3 regions of the Thalassobaculum sp. OXR-137 genome follow, and region 1 is predicted to be linked to each of the others. Evidence: predicted binding sites of a transcription regulator. Region 1 holds the regulator's gene; each other region holds the start of a gene.
What was found. Region 1 encodes LexA, which represses DNA repair genes until DNA is damaged. Its sites were predicted from a motif close to ATGTTCTANTTTGGTTC; they were not measured.
Positions count from the first base shown of each region.

Region 2: the regulator LexA is predicted to act here: its motif matches at 2,743-2,759, upstream of recA (recombinase RecA).
Region 3: the regulator LexA is predicted to act here: its motif matches at 3,355-3,371, upstream of uvrA (excinuclease ABC subunit UvrA).

Region 1 covers NZ_CP139715.1:3,593,961-3,599,170, reverse strand. The annotation lists gene trpC (indole-3-glycerol phosphate synthase TrpC) at 1-225, shown strand, start outside; gene moaC (cyclic pyranopterin monophosphate synthase MoaC) at 244-720, shown strand; gene glp (gephyrin-like molybdotransferase Glp) at 713-1,966, shown strand; gene lexA (transcriptional repressor LexA) at 2,119-2,835, shown strand; gene T8K17_RS16620 (hypothetical protein) at 2,917-3,213, opposite strand; gene T8K17_RS16615 (ComEC/Rec2 family competence protein) at 3,434-5,210, opposite strand, start outside.
Region 2 covers NZ_CP139715.1:5,025,540-5,030,749, forward strand. The annotation lists gene alaS (alanine--tRNA ligase) at 1-1,277, opposite strand, end outside; gene recA (recombinase RecA) at 1,523-2,611, opposite strand; gene T8K17_RS23280 (response regulator) at 2,795-4,696, opposite strand; gene flhB (flagellar biosynthesis protein FlhB) at 4,757-5,210, opposite strand, start outside.
Region 3 covers NZ_CP139715.1:3,747,621-3,752,830, forward strand. The annotation lists gene T8K17_RS17340 (hypothetical protein) at 1-237, shown strand, start outside; gene uvrA (excinuclease ABC subunit UvrA) at 441-3,329, opposite strand; gene ssb (single-stranded DNA-binding protein) at 3,680-4,228, shown strand; gene T8K17_RS17355 (class I SAM-dependent methyltransferase) at 4,252-5,094, shown strand.

The DNA of each region.
Region 1 (5,210 bases):
AAGACCATGACCACCGACCTCGCCACGGCGGAGAATCTTGCGTCCATGGTGCCGAAGGACCGAACCCTGATCGCGGAGAGCGGCCTGTTCACGCCGGAGGATCTCGGCCGCATGGCCCGGATCGGCGCGCGCTGCTTCCTGATCGGCGAGTCGCTGATGCGTCAAGACGACGTCACGGCCGCGACCCGCAAACTCCTGGCGGATCCCCTTCCCGCCGTCGCCTGAACCCACGGGCCCGAGAGAATGAGCGACTTCACGCATTTCGACGCCGCCGGCAAGGCGCATATGGTCGATGTCGGCGACAAGGAGGAGACCGAACGGGTCGCCACCGCCCGCGGCTCGGTCTATGCCGCCCCCGAGACCATCGCGCTGATCCGCGGCGGCGGGGTGAAGAAGGGCGACGTGCTGTCTGTCGCCCGGCTGGCCGGCATCATGGGCGCCAAGCGCACCCCGGACCTGATCCCGCTCTGCCACCCATTGGCGCTGACCTCGGTGAAGGTGGCGCTGACCATCGACGAGGCGCGCGATGCCGTCGATATCGAGGCGACCTGCAAGCTGAAGGGCCGCACCGGCGTGGAGATGGAGGCGCTGACCGCCGTGTCGGTCGCCGCGCTGACCGTCTACGACATGGCCAAGGCCGTCGATAAGGCCATGCGGATCGGCGATATCCGGCTGGTGGCCAAGTCCGGCGGCAAATCCGGAGACTACAGGGGTGAGTGACGACCTGCTGCCGGTAGCCGACGCGCTGGACCGCATCCTGTCGGCGATGACGCCGATGCCGGCGGAGATGGTGGCGCTGACCGAGGCGCTCGGCCGGGTCACCGCCGAGCCGATCACCGCGCGCCGCACCCAGCCGCCGGTGGCGGTCTCGGCTATGGACGGATACGCGGTGCGTGCTCAAGACGTCGCCAGCGTGCCGGCGACCCTGACGCGGATCGGGGCCGCCCCGGCGGGCGGATTGTTCGACGGCACGGTCGGTCCCGGGGAATGCGTGCGCATCTTTACCGGCGGCCCGGTGCCCGACGGCGCCGATGCCATCGTCATCCAGGAGGATGTGGACGCCGACAGCGAGGAGGACGGTGCCGCCGTCACCGTGCGCGAAGGCGCGGCATCCGGCACCTATATCCGCCCGGCAGGTCTCGACTTCCATGCGGGCGATCTCGGCATCGCCGCCGGACGCCGCCTGTCGGCCCGCGATATCGGCCTGGCGGCGACCATGAATGTGCCCTGGATCAGCGTGCGGCGGAAACCGCGTGTCGCGATTCTGTCCACCGGCGACGAAATCGTGCGTCCGGGCGAGTTGACCGACCCGATGCGCATCGTCTCCTCCAACGCCTATGCGCTCGCGGCGGTGGTGCGCGCCATCGGCGGCGAGCCGGTCGACCTCGGGATCGCCCCGGATGACGAGGGCGCGCTGCGGCGTCTTGCGGCCGGCGCGCGCGGGGCGGACATGCTGGTCACCACCGGCGGTGCGTCGGTCGGCCGCCACGACCTTGTGCAGAAAGCCCTGCGCGACACGGAGTTCGGCGCCGACGCGTTGGAGGTCGGCTTCTGGAAGATTGCCATGCGCCCGGGCAAGCCGCTGATCTTCGGCCGCTTCGCCGGGGTGCCGATGCTCGGATTGCCCGGGAATCCGGTGTCTACGGTGGTCTGCGCCACCGTGTTCCTGCGCCCGGCCCTGGAGACCATGCTGGGCCTGGAGACGGTCGGCGCCAAAGAGGAACAGGCGGTCCTCGCCGTCGACCTAAAGGAGAATGACAGACGTCAGGACTATGTCCGGGCGACCTGGGAAAGAGCCGAGGACGGGCGCCGCCATGTCCGCCCCTTCCCGCGCCAGGACAGCTCGATGATGTCGCGTCTCGCCGCCGCCGATTGCTTGATCGTCCGGCCGGCCAACGATCCGAGTCGCAAGGCCGGCGATACGGTGCGCGTGCTCAGCCTCGACGGCGACTTTCTGTCTATTTAGGCGAGTCGCGCCGGATACTGTCCCCCGACTTATCCACAGGCCTTGACCTGCCGGCGGATCAAAAGTAGAACATCGGTGTTTGTACCATGTTTGTTCGCCTGAGCGCCGGCCCGCTTGCCGTGCGTCGTGGCGGCGGAAAGCCGAGGGACCCGATGCTCACCCGCAAGCAGCACGAACTGCTGATGTTCATCCACAGGCGGCTGGAGGAAGGCGGGGTCTCGCCCTCGTTCGACGAGATGAAGGAGGCGTTGAGCCTCAAATCCAAGTCCGGCATCCATCGTCTGATCACGGCCCTGGAGGAGCGCGGCTTCATCCGGCGCCTGCCCCACAGGGCGCGGGCGCTGGAGGTCTTGAAGCTGCCGGAAGGCACGACGGCGGCGGTTGCCGGGACGCCGGAACCGGCGATCCGCGGGTTCTCGCCCAACGTCATTCCGGGGAACTTCCCGATGCGCAGCGGCGGGCGGGAGCGGCCGTCCGACAGCGACGGCGGGTTCGAGCTGCCGCTCTACGGCCGGATCGCCGCCGGTACCGCCATCGAAGCGATCAGCGACCCGACCAGCACGGTCTCGGTGCCGCTGTCCATGGTCGCCGGGGGGGAGCATTACGCCCTTGAGATCGCCGGGGATTCGATGATCGAGGACGGGATCTTCGACGGCGACACGGTGATCGTCCGGCGCTGCGACACGGCGGAGAACGGGGCGATCGTGGTCGCCCTGATCGACGAGCGGGAGGCCACCCTCAAGCGGCTGCGCCGGAAGGGCAATTCCGTCGCCCTGGAGCCTGCGAACGCCGCGTACAAGATCCAGATTTTCGGCCCGGATCGGGTGCGCATCCAGGGACGGCTGGTCGGCCTTATCCGGAACTACTGACGATACTGGACGCGGATCTGCCCGGGTCGGGCGGATCCGCTTTCGGTGCGCGGCAGATTGGGATGGCGGTGCGGCGGCCCGTCAGGATCCGGATTGGGCGAACAGGTTGCCCCAGTCGACGCCCTTCACTTCCTTCACGCGCTTGTCCTCGGCCCGGCGTTTCTGGCGCTCGTCCTGGGCCTTCACCATCGCGTTTGACCGGATCTGCTTGCGGTTGCTCAGGGAAATCTGGCCGAACAGGTTCGAGGCCCAGCGCTCTCGCGCGGGGTTATCTGTCGATGCAGCCTGCTTGATCGCGACATAGGCGAGGTTTTTCTTGCCGACAACTTCGGCAACGGAATCCGCAAGGATCGCGAAGGAGCATTCCCGTACCGGCATGCGCATCACCGACCCCACCAATCGATTCAAGAAAGAATATATTGGATTTAAGGGATTCTCGGACCGCAAAACAGTGAAAAGTTTTATCCCTGAGTCATCAAAACTTTAACCCAAGCTTTTCGCGCAAAGAGCCGGAATCGCGCCGGGGCTTGAGCAAATCCGTATTTTTCGACGTGTGACGTCGGACGGCGGAGCCTGATCCCAAGTGGCACCCTTCAGATCAATCGGCCGCGCTCTCTTCGCCGCCCGGCACCCAGGGCCGCTCGCCCCGCCGCGCCCGGACGGACTCCACGCGCGGGCCGTTCGGTCCCAGCCAGACGGCGTGAGCGCCGTCTCGCCGCAGGTCCGGAGCGTGCACCACAATCCGCGGGCCGTCACAGGCCGTCCGGATGCGAACCACCGCCACCAGGACGTCTGCCGCCGCGCAATCCTCCACGGCGGCCTCCTGGCTCGCGACCAGCGACAGCAGCTGCCCGCGGCGCCGCAGCGTGCAACCCAGGTCGTCGCAGGCTAGGGCAGCCCCCTCGGCCTCTTGGTCCCGGTCCCAGGCGGTGACCGTCACCGTCTCCTCCACCCCCCAGCGCCGTGCCCAGACCGAGCGGGAGAACTGGTTGCCCCGGGCGGTCGAGACCACCCAGGCCCCGCCGTCCCCCATGGCCACCGCGCTGAGCTGCCCGTCGGCTGAGATCAGGACGTCCGGCGGCGTCACACTCGCCCAGACCAGCCCGCCTGCCGCCAACGGCATAAGGCCGAACCAGCGCAGGCGGCCGCGCCAGATCGCCAGCCAGCATCCCCCCAGCGACAGCGCGGCGAGCCCCGAGACCGGCAGCGGATGCACCCCGGCGGCCGGACCGGTCCATGCCACGACGCGGTCGGCGACCGCCAGGGTGGCGTCGATCCCCAGCCCCATCACCGGCAGCACCCAGCCCTCCAGACCCAGCGGCATGGCCAGCAGTGCGACGATCCCGGCCGGCATGGTGACGAAGGCCGTCAGCGGCACCGCCAGCATGTTCGCCGGAAGGCCGCCCAGGGCGATGGCCTGGAAATGGAAGGTCACGAAGGGGGCCGTCGCCGCCGTCGCCACCAGGGAGGTCACCGCCACGCCCGCGAGATACCGGGGCCCGCCCAGCATCCATCGCCGGGCACCGCCCTCCCCCCGCCGTCCCCGCCGGCGCCAGGACTCGTGGACCGCCACGAGGGCGATCACGGCGGCGAAGGATAGCTGGAAACTGGCGCCGGTCAGCACGTCGGGCCGGATCGCGAGCACCGCGAAAGCCGCCAGCGCCACCAGCCGCAGGCTGACCGCCTCACGATCCACCAGCACCGCGGACAGGACCGCCGCCGCCATCAGGAAAGCGCGCTGGGTCGGCACCGGGGCGCCGGCCAGCACCAGGTAGGCGACGCTGCCGGTCAGCGCGACGCAGGCGGCGATTTTCTTGACCGGCCGGCGCAGGGCGACGCCGGGGATCAGACACAGGGCCAGCCGCACACCGGCGAACAGGGTGCCCGCCACCAGCCCCATATGCAGGCCGGAGATCGCCAGCAGATGGGCCAGTCCGGAATCGCGGAACGCCGCCTGGGTCGCCTCGTCCAGCCCGGCCCGTTCGCCGACGATCAGCGCGGCCGCCACCGCCCCCGCCGGCCCCGGAAGTGCGGCAGCCAGCCGGTCGGCCACGGCGGTCCGCAGCCTGCCCACGGCCAGCGTAAGGCTCCCCTCGGGCTCGGCCGACACCAGCTCGGGCTCGCCCACGGCGAATCCGACTGCTCCCAGCCCGTCGAAGAAGGCGCTGCGCTGGAAATCGAAGCCGCCGGGAACCGACGGCGGCGGCGGCGGCGTCAGCCGGGCGCGCAGGCGCACCCGGTCGCCGATGCCGGGCACCCGCTCGAGCCTGCGGCAGACGATCCGCACCCGATACGGGACCGCGCGCGCGCCGCCGGCGGCCTGAACCTCGATCAGGGTGAGGCGGACATCCCCGGGCCGCTTCTCCACCCGTTCC
Region 2 (5,210 bases), 1.4 Mb from region 1:
CGCTGACGCTCCATGGCCGTGTCGAATCCGGCCTGATCGAGCGCCCGGCCCTGACCGCGCAGGATGTCGGCGGTCAGGTCGACCGGGAAGCCGTAGGTGTCGTAGAGCTTGAAGGCGACCTCGCCGTCCAGGGCCTGACCCTCGCCCAGCTTGTCGGTCTCGTCCGACAGGATGCGCAGGCCACGGTCCAGGGTCTCCTTGAACCGGGTCTCCTCCAGCTTGAGGGTCTCGGTCGCCAGGGCCTGGGCACGGCCGAGTTCCGGGAAGGCCTCGCCCATCTCGCGCACCAGGGTCGGCACCAGACGGTACAGCAGCGGGTCGGTGCAGCCCATGATATGGGCGTGGCGCATGGCGCGGCGCATGATCCGGCGCAGCACGTAGCCGCGACCCTCGTTCGACGGCAGCACACCGTCGGCGATCAGGAAGGTGCTGGCGCGCAGGTGGTCGGCGACAACCCGGTGGGACATCTTGAACTCGCCGTCGGCCGCCACGCCCGCCGCCTCGGCCGAAGCCTCGATGATCCGGCGCATGGTGTCGATGTCGTAGTTGTCGTGCTTGCCCTGGAGCACGGCGGCGATGCGCTCCAGGCCCATGCCGGTGTCGATCGACGGCCGCGGCAGGCTGACCCGCTCGTCGGGCGTGACCTGCTCGTACTGCATGAACACGAGGTTCCAGATCTCGATGAACCGGTCGCCGTCCTCGTCCGGGCTGCCCGGAGGGCCGCCGGGGATCGACGGGCCGTGGTCGAAGAAGATCTCCGAGCAGGGACCGCAGGGCCCGGTATCGCCCATCGCCCAGAAATTGTCGGAGGTGGGGATGCGGATAATCCGCTCCTCCGGCAGGCCGGCGATCTTCTTCCAGAGCGCCGCGGCCTCGTCATCCTCGGCATAGACGGTGGCGAGGAGTTTGTCCTTGGGTAGGCCGAACTCGCCGGTGATCAGCGTCCAGGCGAACTCGATCGCCTCGGCCTTGAAATAGTCGCCGAAGGAGAAGTTCCCCAGCATCTCGAAGAAGGTGTGGTGGCGGGCGGTGTAGCCGACATTGTCGAGGTCGTTGTGCTTGCCGCCGGCGCGCACGCATTTCTGCGAAGTGACGGCCCGGTTGTAGTCGCGGGTTTCCTGGCCGGTGAAGACGTTCTTGAACTGCACCATGCCGGCGTTGGTGAACATCAACGTCGGATCGTTGCGCGGCACCAGCGGGCTCGAGGCGATCTCTGCATGCCCGCGGGCCGAGAAATAGTCGAGGAAAGCGCGGCGGATGTCGTTCGTCGTGGCCATGGCCCTGTCTCCGGCGACTTGGGCGCCGTCGGCGCACCCCTCGCGCGCAAACGGCCCCGTCAAAAGTCCCCGGTTTTATCGAGGCCACCCGGCGCTGTCCAGCGGATGCCCGCCGGAGTGCTCGGGCCGCCGTCCCGCGATCGGTGTCGCGGGCCCGGCCGGCGGGGGATGTCCCGCCCCTAAGACGGAAGCGGCCGACGGGCGGCCGCTTCCCTGCAGTCTGTCAGATGCCGATCAGGCGCCGATCAGGCGTCGTCGCCCGCCGCGTCCTCGGGCCCGCTTTCCGGATCGCCGACCAGCATGGCCTCGGCCACCAGCCCAGCATTCTCGCGGATCCGCCGCTCGATACCGTTGGCGATGTCCGGATTGGCCTTCAGGAACTGCTTGGCGTTCTCGCGGCCCTGGCCGATGCGCTGGCCGTCGCAGGAGAACCAGGCGCCCGACTTCTCCACGATGCCGGCATTCACGCCGAGATCCAGCAGCTCACCGAGCTTGGAGATGCCCTCGCCGTACATGATGTCGAACTCGATGACCCGGAACGGCGGGGCCAGCTTGTTCTTGACCACCTTCACCCGGGTCTGGTTGCCGACCACCTCGTCGCGGTCCTTGATCGCGCCGATGCGACGGATGTCGAGACGGACGGAGGCGTAGAACTTCAGCGCGTTACCGCCGGTGGTGGTCTCCGGGTTGCCGAACATCACGCCGATCTTCTGGCGGATCTGGTTGATGAAGATCACCATGCAGCGCGACTTGGAGATCGACCCGGTCAGCTTGCGCAGCGCCTGGCTCATCAGCCGCGCCTGCAGGCCCACATGGGTGTCGCCCATCTCGCCCTCGAGCTCGGCCCGGGGCACCAGGGCGGCGACGGAGTCGACCACCAGCACGTCGATGGCGCCGGAGCGCACCAGCGTGTCGGCGATCTCCAGCGCCTGTTCGCCGGCATCCGGCTGGGAGATCAGCAGCTCGTCCACATCGACGCCCAGCTTGCGGGCATAGATCGGATCGAGCGCATGCTCGGCATCGACGAAGGCACAGGTGCCGCCGTTCTTCTGGGCCTCGGCGACCACGTGCAGGGCCAGGGTCGTCTTGCCCGAGCTTTCCGGTCCGTAGATCTCGACGATACGGCCCCGCGGCAGGCCGCCGATGCCGAGGCCGATATCCAGCCCGAGCGACCCGGTCGACACCGCGTCGATCTCGACGCCCGCCTCGCGCGCACCGAGCTTCATGACGGAGCCCTTGCCGAACGCACGCTCGATCTGACTGAGTGCGGCTTCCAACGCTTTCGACTTGTCCATGCCGTCCTTCTCAACAAGCTTGAGTGCAGCGCTCATAATCCGCCTCCTTCTATCGTGCGCGCCGGGTCGGGGGCAACGGACGCGGTCCGTCGGTCCTGTCGTCAGAGCCGGTGCGGGGTGAAAGATCTCTGAAGACGGATTGTACCTATTTTGTTCTCGTTCGCAAGCGCATTTTCTACTTTTGTTCTCATCCAAATCTAGGTGTTCGCCGAAGATTTGGCCTCAAGATCCGGGGTCGACCGGTTGGGAGGCATGCTTCACCGCCTGGGCGAGCTGCTTCAGGGAGAACGGTTTGGGCAGGAAGGCCACCGATTCGGCGTCCGCGATCCGCTGCCGCAGGGCATCCTCGGAATAGCCGGAAATGCAGACCACCGGCAGCTTCGGCCGCCCCTTGCGGACCTCGCGGATCAGGGTCGGGCCGTCGATCCCCGGCATCATCACGTCGGTCACCATCAGGTCGACCTGAGGATTCTCGCCGTTCAGGAGCTCGAGCGCCGCCTCGCCGGACCGCGCTTCCAGCACGGTGTAGCCCTTGCCGCGCAGCGCCCGGGCGGCGAACAGGCGCACCGGGTCCTCGTCCTCCACCAGCAGCACGGTGCCGGTGCCCGACAGATCGGTGTCGAGCCGGCGGGGTCCGTCGGCAGCGTTCACCTCCACCGCCCCGTTCCAGGCCGGCAGGTAGATCGAGAAGGTCGTTCCGACCTCCAGCGTGCTGTCGACGAACATGTAGCCGCCGAACTGCTTGATGATACCGAAGGCCGTCGACAAACCGAGCCCGGTCCCCTGCCCCAGATCCTTGGTGGTGAAGAACGGCTCGAAGATCCGCTTCTGGACGTCCGGCGGCATCCCGGTGCCGGTGTCGATCACCTCGATGAGAACGTATTCGCCCGGCGGCATGACCTCGTCGCCCTGGCGCAGCGGCCGCACGGTCTCGGTCAGGCCAGTGCGCATAGAGATCCGTCCGCCGCCCGGCATCGCATCGCGGGCATTGACCACCAGGTTGATGATGACCTGCTCCAGCTGACCGGGATCGACGCGCACCGGGCGCAGGTCGCGGCCGTGTTCCAGCTCGAGGACGACGGTCTCGCCGATCAGCCGGCGCAGCAGATGGGACAGGTCGGACAGGATCTCGGTCAGGTCCACGACCCTAGGAATCAGGGTCTGCTGCCGCGAGAAGGCCAGCAGCTGGCGGCCCAGATTGGCCGCCCGGTTGGCATTCTGCTTGATCTGCATGACGTCGGCGAAGGACTGGTCGCCGGCCCGGTGGCGCTGCAACAGCAGATCGCAATAGCCGGTCATCGCCGTGAGCAGGTTGTTGAAATCATGGGCCACACCGCCGGCGAGCTGGCCAACCGCCTGCATCTTCTGCGACTGGGCGAACTGCATCTCCAGGGAGCGCTGGTCGCTGACGTCGATCAGATAGATGACCCGCTGGGTAGGGTTGCCGCGCGGCCGCCGCACGAACATGGAGGCGACGCGCTCGCGCTCCTCGGCGCCGACGGTCACGTCGATTGGCGGCGACGTCTCGCCGGTCGGATCGGCGTCGGCAATCACCTGGCGGACCCGGGCGCGGTCCTGCTCGGCCACCAGCGGCAGGAATTCCGAACCGAGCATGGCGTTGCGTCCGCCCGGGCCGAGCCACTCCGACAGGAACCGGTTGTGACCGACGATCCGATCGTCCTCGTCGATCCGCAGGGCGCCGATCGGCGCATATTCCAGCGCGTCGACCACCAGTTCCAGCTTGGTTTCCGGCGGCTGTTCCGCCGGCTTGCGGGCGGCGGACAGGTCGGCCTGGACGACGTCCTCGGGCTGGGCGGTCAGGGTGACCGCCACCTGGCGCCCCTCGTGGTCGAAGCTATCGGTGCTCTCGGCCTCCGCCGGGTCGCGCTTGAGGACCATGAGGCGGAGCCGCGCGACGGCCTTGCCTTCGCCCGTCGCCGCACCGTCCCCCAGCAGCGCCACCGCGCCGGCATCGGCTTCCAGAAAGCGGCCGTCGCCGCCCAGGCGCACGCACCCGCGCTCGACCAGCTCTCCGTTGCCGCTTCCGCCGTCGGCCGGCTCCTCCTGGCCTTGCGAGCTCGACCAGATGCCGGTCACGGCCCGCCAGACGGACGATCCCTTCAACCCCAGTCCTGAAATCTGCGTTCCCTCCGCTTGCTCCCCGATCCGACATCCGCCGGCACCCTATGCCGACGCGCGGTTACCCTTCAGGCGGTAGACGTAGGAGATGATCTGCGCCACGGCCTGATAGTGCTCTTCCGGGATCTGCTGGTCCAGTTCGACGCCGCCGAACAGCGCCCGGGCCAGGGGCGGGTTCTCCACGATCGGCACATTATGCTCTTCGGCGACCTCGCGGATACGGAAGGCGACGTTGTCCACCCCCTTGGCCACCACGGTCGGCGCCGCCATCACCGCCGTGTCGTATTTCAGGGCGACGGCGAAGTGGGTCGGGTTGGTGACGATCACATCGGCCTGGGGCACCGCCGCCATCATGCGCTGGCGGGCCCGCTCGTGCCGGATCTGACGCAGCCGCGCCTTCACGTGCGGATCGCCTTCCGACTGCTTGTGCTCGTCGCGGATCTCCTGGCGGCTCATCTTGAGCTGCTTGGTGTGTTCGTATTTCTGATAGATGTAATCG
Region 3 (5,210 bases), 150 kb from region 1:
ATGGTGCCCCGGTTCCCCGGCCAGTCGGGGGACAAGGCCGGCCACATTCGGATCGAGGGAACGGACGGCACGGATTACGGTCGAATGCCGGTGCCCATGGTGTCGATGATCTACGACATCCGGTGGGAGGTGGGCGGCGCCTATCTGGTCGCCATCGGCGACTGGGATTTCGAGGCGCGCCAGGTCGCCTACTGGAATGCGGACCAGACCGAGAAGACCGTGGTACCGCTGCGATGAGGGGCCCGCAGACAGCGCCTTAGCTGTCGTGGCAAATCCGCGAGCGCCAGGATGACGCACTCCCCGGCCTTGTGCCTGGGCCCACGGTTCTGCCGTCCCGTCCGTCCGCGCATTCTGCACAGAGTGCCCGTACCGTCCCGCCGTAGGCCCCGTCGCAGGCCACGGCACAGGGCCGGGGAGTGGGGGCCGTGAGAGAGGTGCCCCTACGCCGATTTCTTCGCCGGAGTGGGGCGCAGGTAGCGTTTCAGGTAGGAGCCGGTGTAGCTGCCTTCCGTCGCCGCGACGTCTTCCGGCGTGCCCTGGGCGACGATACGGCCGCCGCCGTCGCCGCCTTCGGGGCCGAGATCGACCACGTGGTCGGCGGTCTTGATGACCTCCAGGTTGTGCTCGATCACGATGACCGTGTTGCCCTGATCGACCAGCGCCTGCAGCACTTCCAGCAGCTTCCGCACATCCTCGAAATGCAGCCCCGTGGTCGGCTCGTCCAGGATGTAGACGGTCCGCCCGGTCGCCCGGCGCGACAGTTCCTTGGCGAGCTTCACCCGCTGCGCCTCGCCGCCGGACAGGGTGGTCGCCTGCTGGCCGATCTTCACGTAGCCGAGGCCGACCCGCTCCAGGGTTTCCAGCTTGTCGCGGATCGAGGGCACCGCCTTGAAGAAGACCGCGCCTTCCTCCACCGTCATGTCAAGAACGTCCGATATCGACTTGTCCCGGAAAGTAATTTCCAGCGTCTCACGATTGTAGCGCTTGCCCTTACAGACGTCGCAGGTCACGTACACATCCGGCAGGAAGTGCATCTCGATCTTGATGACGCCGTCGCCCTGGCAGGCCTCGCAGCGCCCGCCCTTCACGTTGAAGGAGAAGCGGCCCGGCGCGTAGCCGCGGGCCTTGGCTTCGGGCAGGCCGGCGAACCAGTCGCGGATCGGGGTGAAGGCGCCGGAATAGGTGGCCGGGTTCGAGCGCGGCGTGCGGCCGATCGGCGACTGGTCGATATCGACCACCTTGTCGACATTCTCCAGCCCGGCCAGATGCTCGAACGGGGCGGCGTGTTCGCGGGCGTTGTGCAGCCGTCGGGCCAGCGCCTTCCAAAGCGTCTCGATCACCAGGGTCGACTTGCCGCCGCCGGACACACCGGAGATGCAAGTGAAGGTACCCAGCGGGATCTTCAGGGTGACGTTCTTCAGGTTGTTGCCGGTGGCCCCGGTCAGGGCGATCTGCTTGCCCTTCTTCGCCTTTCGGCGGGTCGCCGGGATCTCGATCTGCTCGAAGCCGGCCAGATACTTGCCGGTCAGGCTGGCCGGATTGGCCATGACCTCGGCCGGGGTGCCGGCGGCGACGACGGTGCCGCCATGGACCCCGGCGCCCGGGCCCATATCGACCACGTAGTCGGCCTCGCGGATCGCGTCCTCGTCATGCTCGACCACGATCACCGTATTCCCGAGGTCGCGCAGCCGCTTCAGGGTGGCGAGCAGCCGGTCGTTATCGCGCTGGTGCAGGCCGATGGACGGCTCGTCCAGCACGTAGAGCACGCCGGTCAGGCCCGAGCCGATCTGCGAGGCCAGCCGGATGCGCTGGCTCTCGCCGCCGGACAGGGTGCCCGAGGAACGCGAGAGCGTAAGGTATTCCAGGCCCACATTGTTCAGGAACCCCAGCCGCTCGTTGATCTCCTTCAGGATCCGTTCGGCAATCTCGCCCTGTTTCGTCGTCAGGCTGCCGGACAGGTCGGTGAACCAGGTCACGGCCGTGCCGATGGAGAACTCGGTCACCTCGGAGATGTTCAGCCCGGCGATCTTCACCGCCAGGGCCTCCGGCTTCAGGCGTTGGCCGCCGCAGGCCTCGCAGGGCGCGACGGACTGGTAGCGGCCCAGCTCCTCGCGCACCCAGGAGCTGTCGGTCTCCTTCCAGCGCCGGTCCATGTTGGGGATCACCCCCTCGAACGGCTTGTTGGTCTTGTAGCTGCGCAACCCGTCATCGAAGGTCATGGTCACCGGGGTCGTTCCGGTACCGAAAAGAATGCCCTGGCGGGCCTCCTCCGGCAGATCCTCGAACGGCGTGTCCTGGGAGATGTCGAAATGCGCCGCCAGGCTCTTCAGCGACTGGGCGTAGTATTTCGAAGAAGAACCGGCCCAGGGGGCGATGGCCCCGGCCTTGAGGCTCAGCTTCGGGTTCGGCACCACGAGCTGCTCGTCGAAATACATCTGGCTGCCGAGCCCGTCGCAGGTCGGGCAGGCGCCGAACGGGTTGTTGAACGAGAACAGCCGCGGCTCGATCTCGTCGATGGTGAAGCCGCTGACCGGACAGGCGAACTTGGCGGAGAAGGTGTGCCGCTCTCCGCTATCGGCGTCGTCGGCGAAGAGCAGGCCGTCGGACAGCTCCAGAGCGGTCTCGATGGAATCCGCCAGCCGGGTCGAGATGCCCTCGCGCACCACCAGCCGGTCGACCACCACCTCGATGTCGTGCTTGCGCTTCTTGTCCAGCGCCGGCACGTCCTCGATCTCGTACAGCTCGCCGTCGACCCGCACGCGCTGGAAACCGCGCCGGCGCAGCTCGGCCAGTTCCTTGCGGTACTCGCCCTTGCGGCCACGCACGGTCGGGGCCAGCAGGTAGAGCCGTGTGCCTTCGGGCAGAGCGCAGATCCGGTCGACCATCTGGCTGACCGTCTGGCTCTCGATCGGCAGGCCGGTGGCGGGCGAGTAGGGGACACCGATGCGGGCGAACAGCAGCCGCAAATAGTCGTAGATCTCGGTGACCGTACCGACCGTGGAGCGCGGGTTGCGCGAGGTCGTCTTCTGCTCGATAGAGATTGCCGGCGACAGGCCCTCGATCAGGTCCACATCCGGCTTCTGCATCAGTTCGAGGAACTGACGGGCATAGGCCGACAGGCTCTCCACGTAGCGGCGCTGACCCTCGGCATAGATCGTGTCGAAGGCGAGCGAGGATTTGCCGGACCCGCTCAATCCGGTCAGGACCACCAAGCTGTCCCGCGGCAGGTCGACATCGACGTTGCGCAGGTTGTGTTCGCGGGCACCGCGTATGCGGATCGCCCGCAGCTCAGGGGTGGCCGGCTTCGGCAAAGACGGGTCGGGCGCCATCGGGTCCTCGAGAGTCGCGGAAGGAGAACAAATATAGTACACAGAGGCCCGGTATGACCACCTGTCCGAATATGCACTCTAAGTATAGCCTTGGGGCGCGGTAACAAGGCTGTGGGTAACTTTCGCCGACCGGGGTAGCGGATAGTGCGACTCGGATCGTTACGAATTCGGATCGATAAGCGGCGGGTCGAGAGTTCGAAACTAGATTTGCAGTTTCCCGCGGTTCTTCGCCGTTTGCAGTTTGGTCACGGCAGTCTTTGCGCATCGGGGCAGGCTGTGGGATTGTCGCCCAAACCGTTCCATGGACCGCATCATGGGACGAGGTTCGGAACAAACAGAGAGCGAGAAACATGGCGGGCAGCGTCAACAAGGTGATTCTGGTCGGCAATCTGGGCCGCGATCCGGAAGTGCGATCGACCCAGGACGGCCTGAAAATCGTGAACCTCGCGATTGCGACCTCGGAGCGCTGGCGCGACCGGACCTCCGGCGAGCAGCGGGAGCGCACCGAGTGGCATCGCGTGGTGATCTTCAACGAGAACCTGGCGCGGATCGCCGAGCAGTATCTGCGCAAGGGCAGCTCGGTCTATATCGAGGGCCAGCTCCAGACCCGTAAATGGACCGACCAGAGCGGGCAGGAGAAGTATTCCACCGAAGTCGTGCTGCAACGCTATCGCGGCGAGCTGACCCTGCTTGGCGGCCGGGGCGAAGGCGGCGGCGGCGGCGACTACAGCCGCGGCGACGATTACGGCGGCGGGTCTTCGGGTGGCGGCTACGGCGGCGGCTCGTCGGGTGGCGGCAGCTCCTCGGGCGGCGGCTATGGCGGCGGTTCCTCCGGCGGCGGCGGTGGCCAGCCGCCCATGGGTGGGCCGAGCGACCTGGACGACGAGATCCCGTTCTAACCGGATCGGCACGTGGAGGGGGCATGGACCGGTTTCGCGACGCGAATCGCGCCAAGTGGGACGAGCTGGTTCAGCCCCATCTGACCTCCGGCTTCTATTCGGTGGATGCCCTGCGCGCGGGCAACCGCCGGCTCGACCCGATCGTGGAGGAGGAGCTCGGCCCGGTGGCCGGGCTCTGCGTCCTGCACCTTCAATGCCATTTCGGGCTAGACACCCTGACCCTGGCGCAGCGCGGGGCGACGGTCACGGGGCTCGATTTTTCCGGCGAGGCGATCCGCGCGGCCCGCGCCCTGGCGCAGGAGACCGGCCTCTCCGCCACCTTCGTGGAGGGCGACCTCTACGCCGCGCCCGAGTTGATCCCCGAGCGTTTCGATCTGGTCTTCGTGAGCTGGGGGACGATCTGCTGGCTGCCGGACCTCGCGGGCTGGGCCCGGATCGCCGCCGATTTCCTGAAACCCGGCGGTCGCCTGTATTTCGCCGATTGCCACCCCCTGGCCTATGTCTGGGACGAGGGGCAGGGCGCCTGCGAGGCGGCGGCCGGGCGGTTCAAGACCAAGTATCGGTATTTTCACGACCCCGCGCCCACCGAACTGGACGACCCGGACGATTACGGGAGCGCTCACAAGACCGTGAACACGCGGACCTACGAATGGGCCCATCCGGTGTCGGAACTCGTCACATCAGTAGCCGCGGCCGGACTCGCTTTCGAGTTCCTGCACGAGCATCCGACCATCACCTGGGCGCTGCTGCCCAGCCTGGTCGAGCGGGCCGACGGTCTTCATGCCTGGCCGGAGGGCACCGACCCGCTGCTTCCGCTCAGCCTGTCCTTCAGCGCACGGAAGCCGGACGGCCTCTATTCGAATTGATTCCAATAGTTTTGGAATGTTAACGATATTGAAAGGCTTCGGGGCAAGCCTCTTGGGTAAGCTGGGTCACCAAGAGAACGGGCGCAGTCTGGCCTGATTTTCGGAACCTACGGACA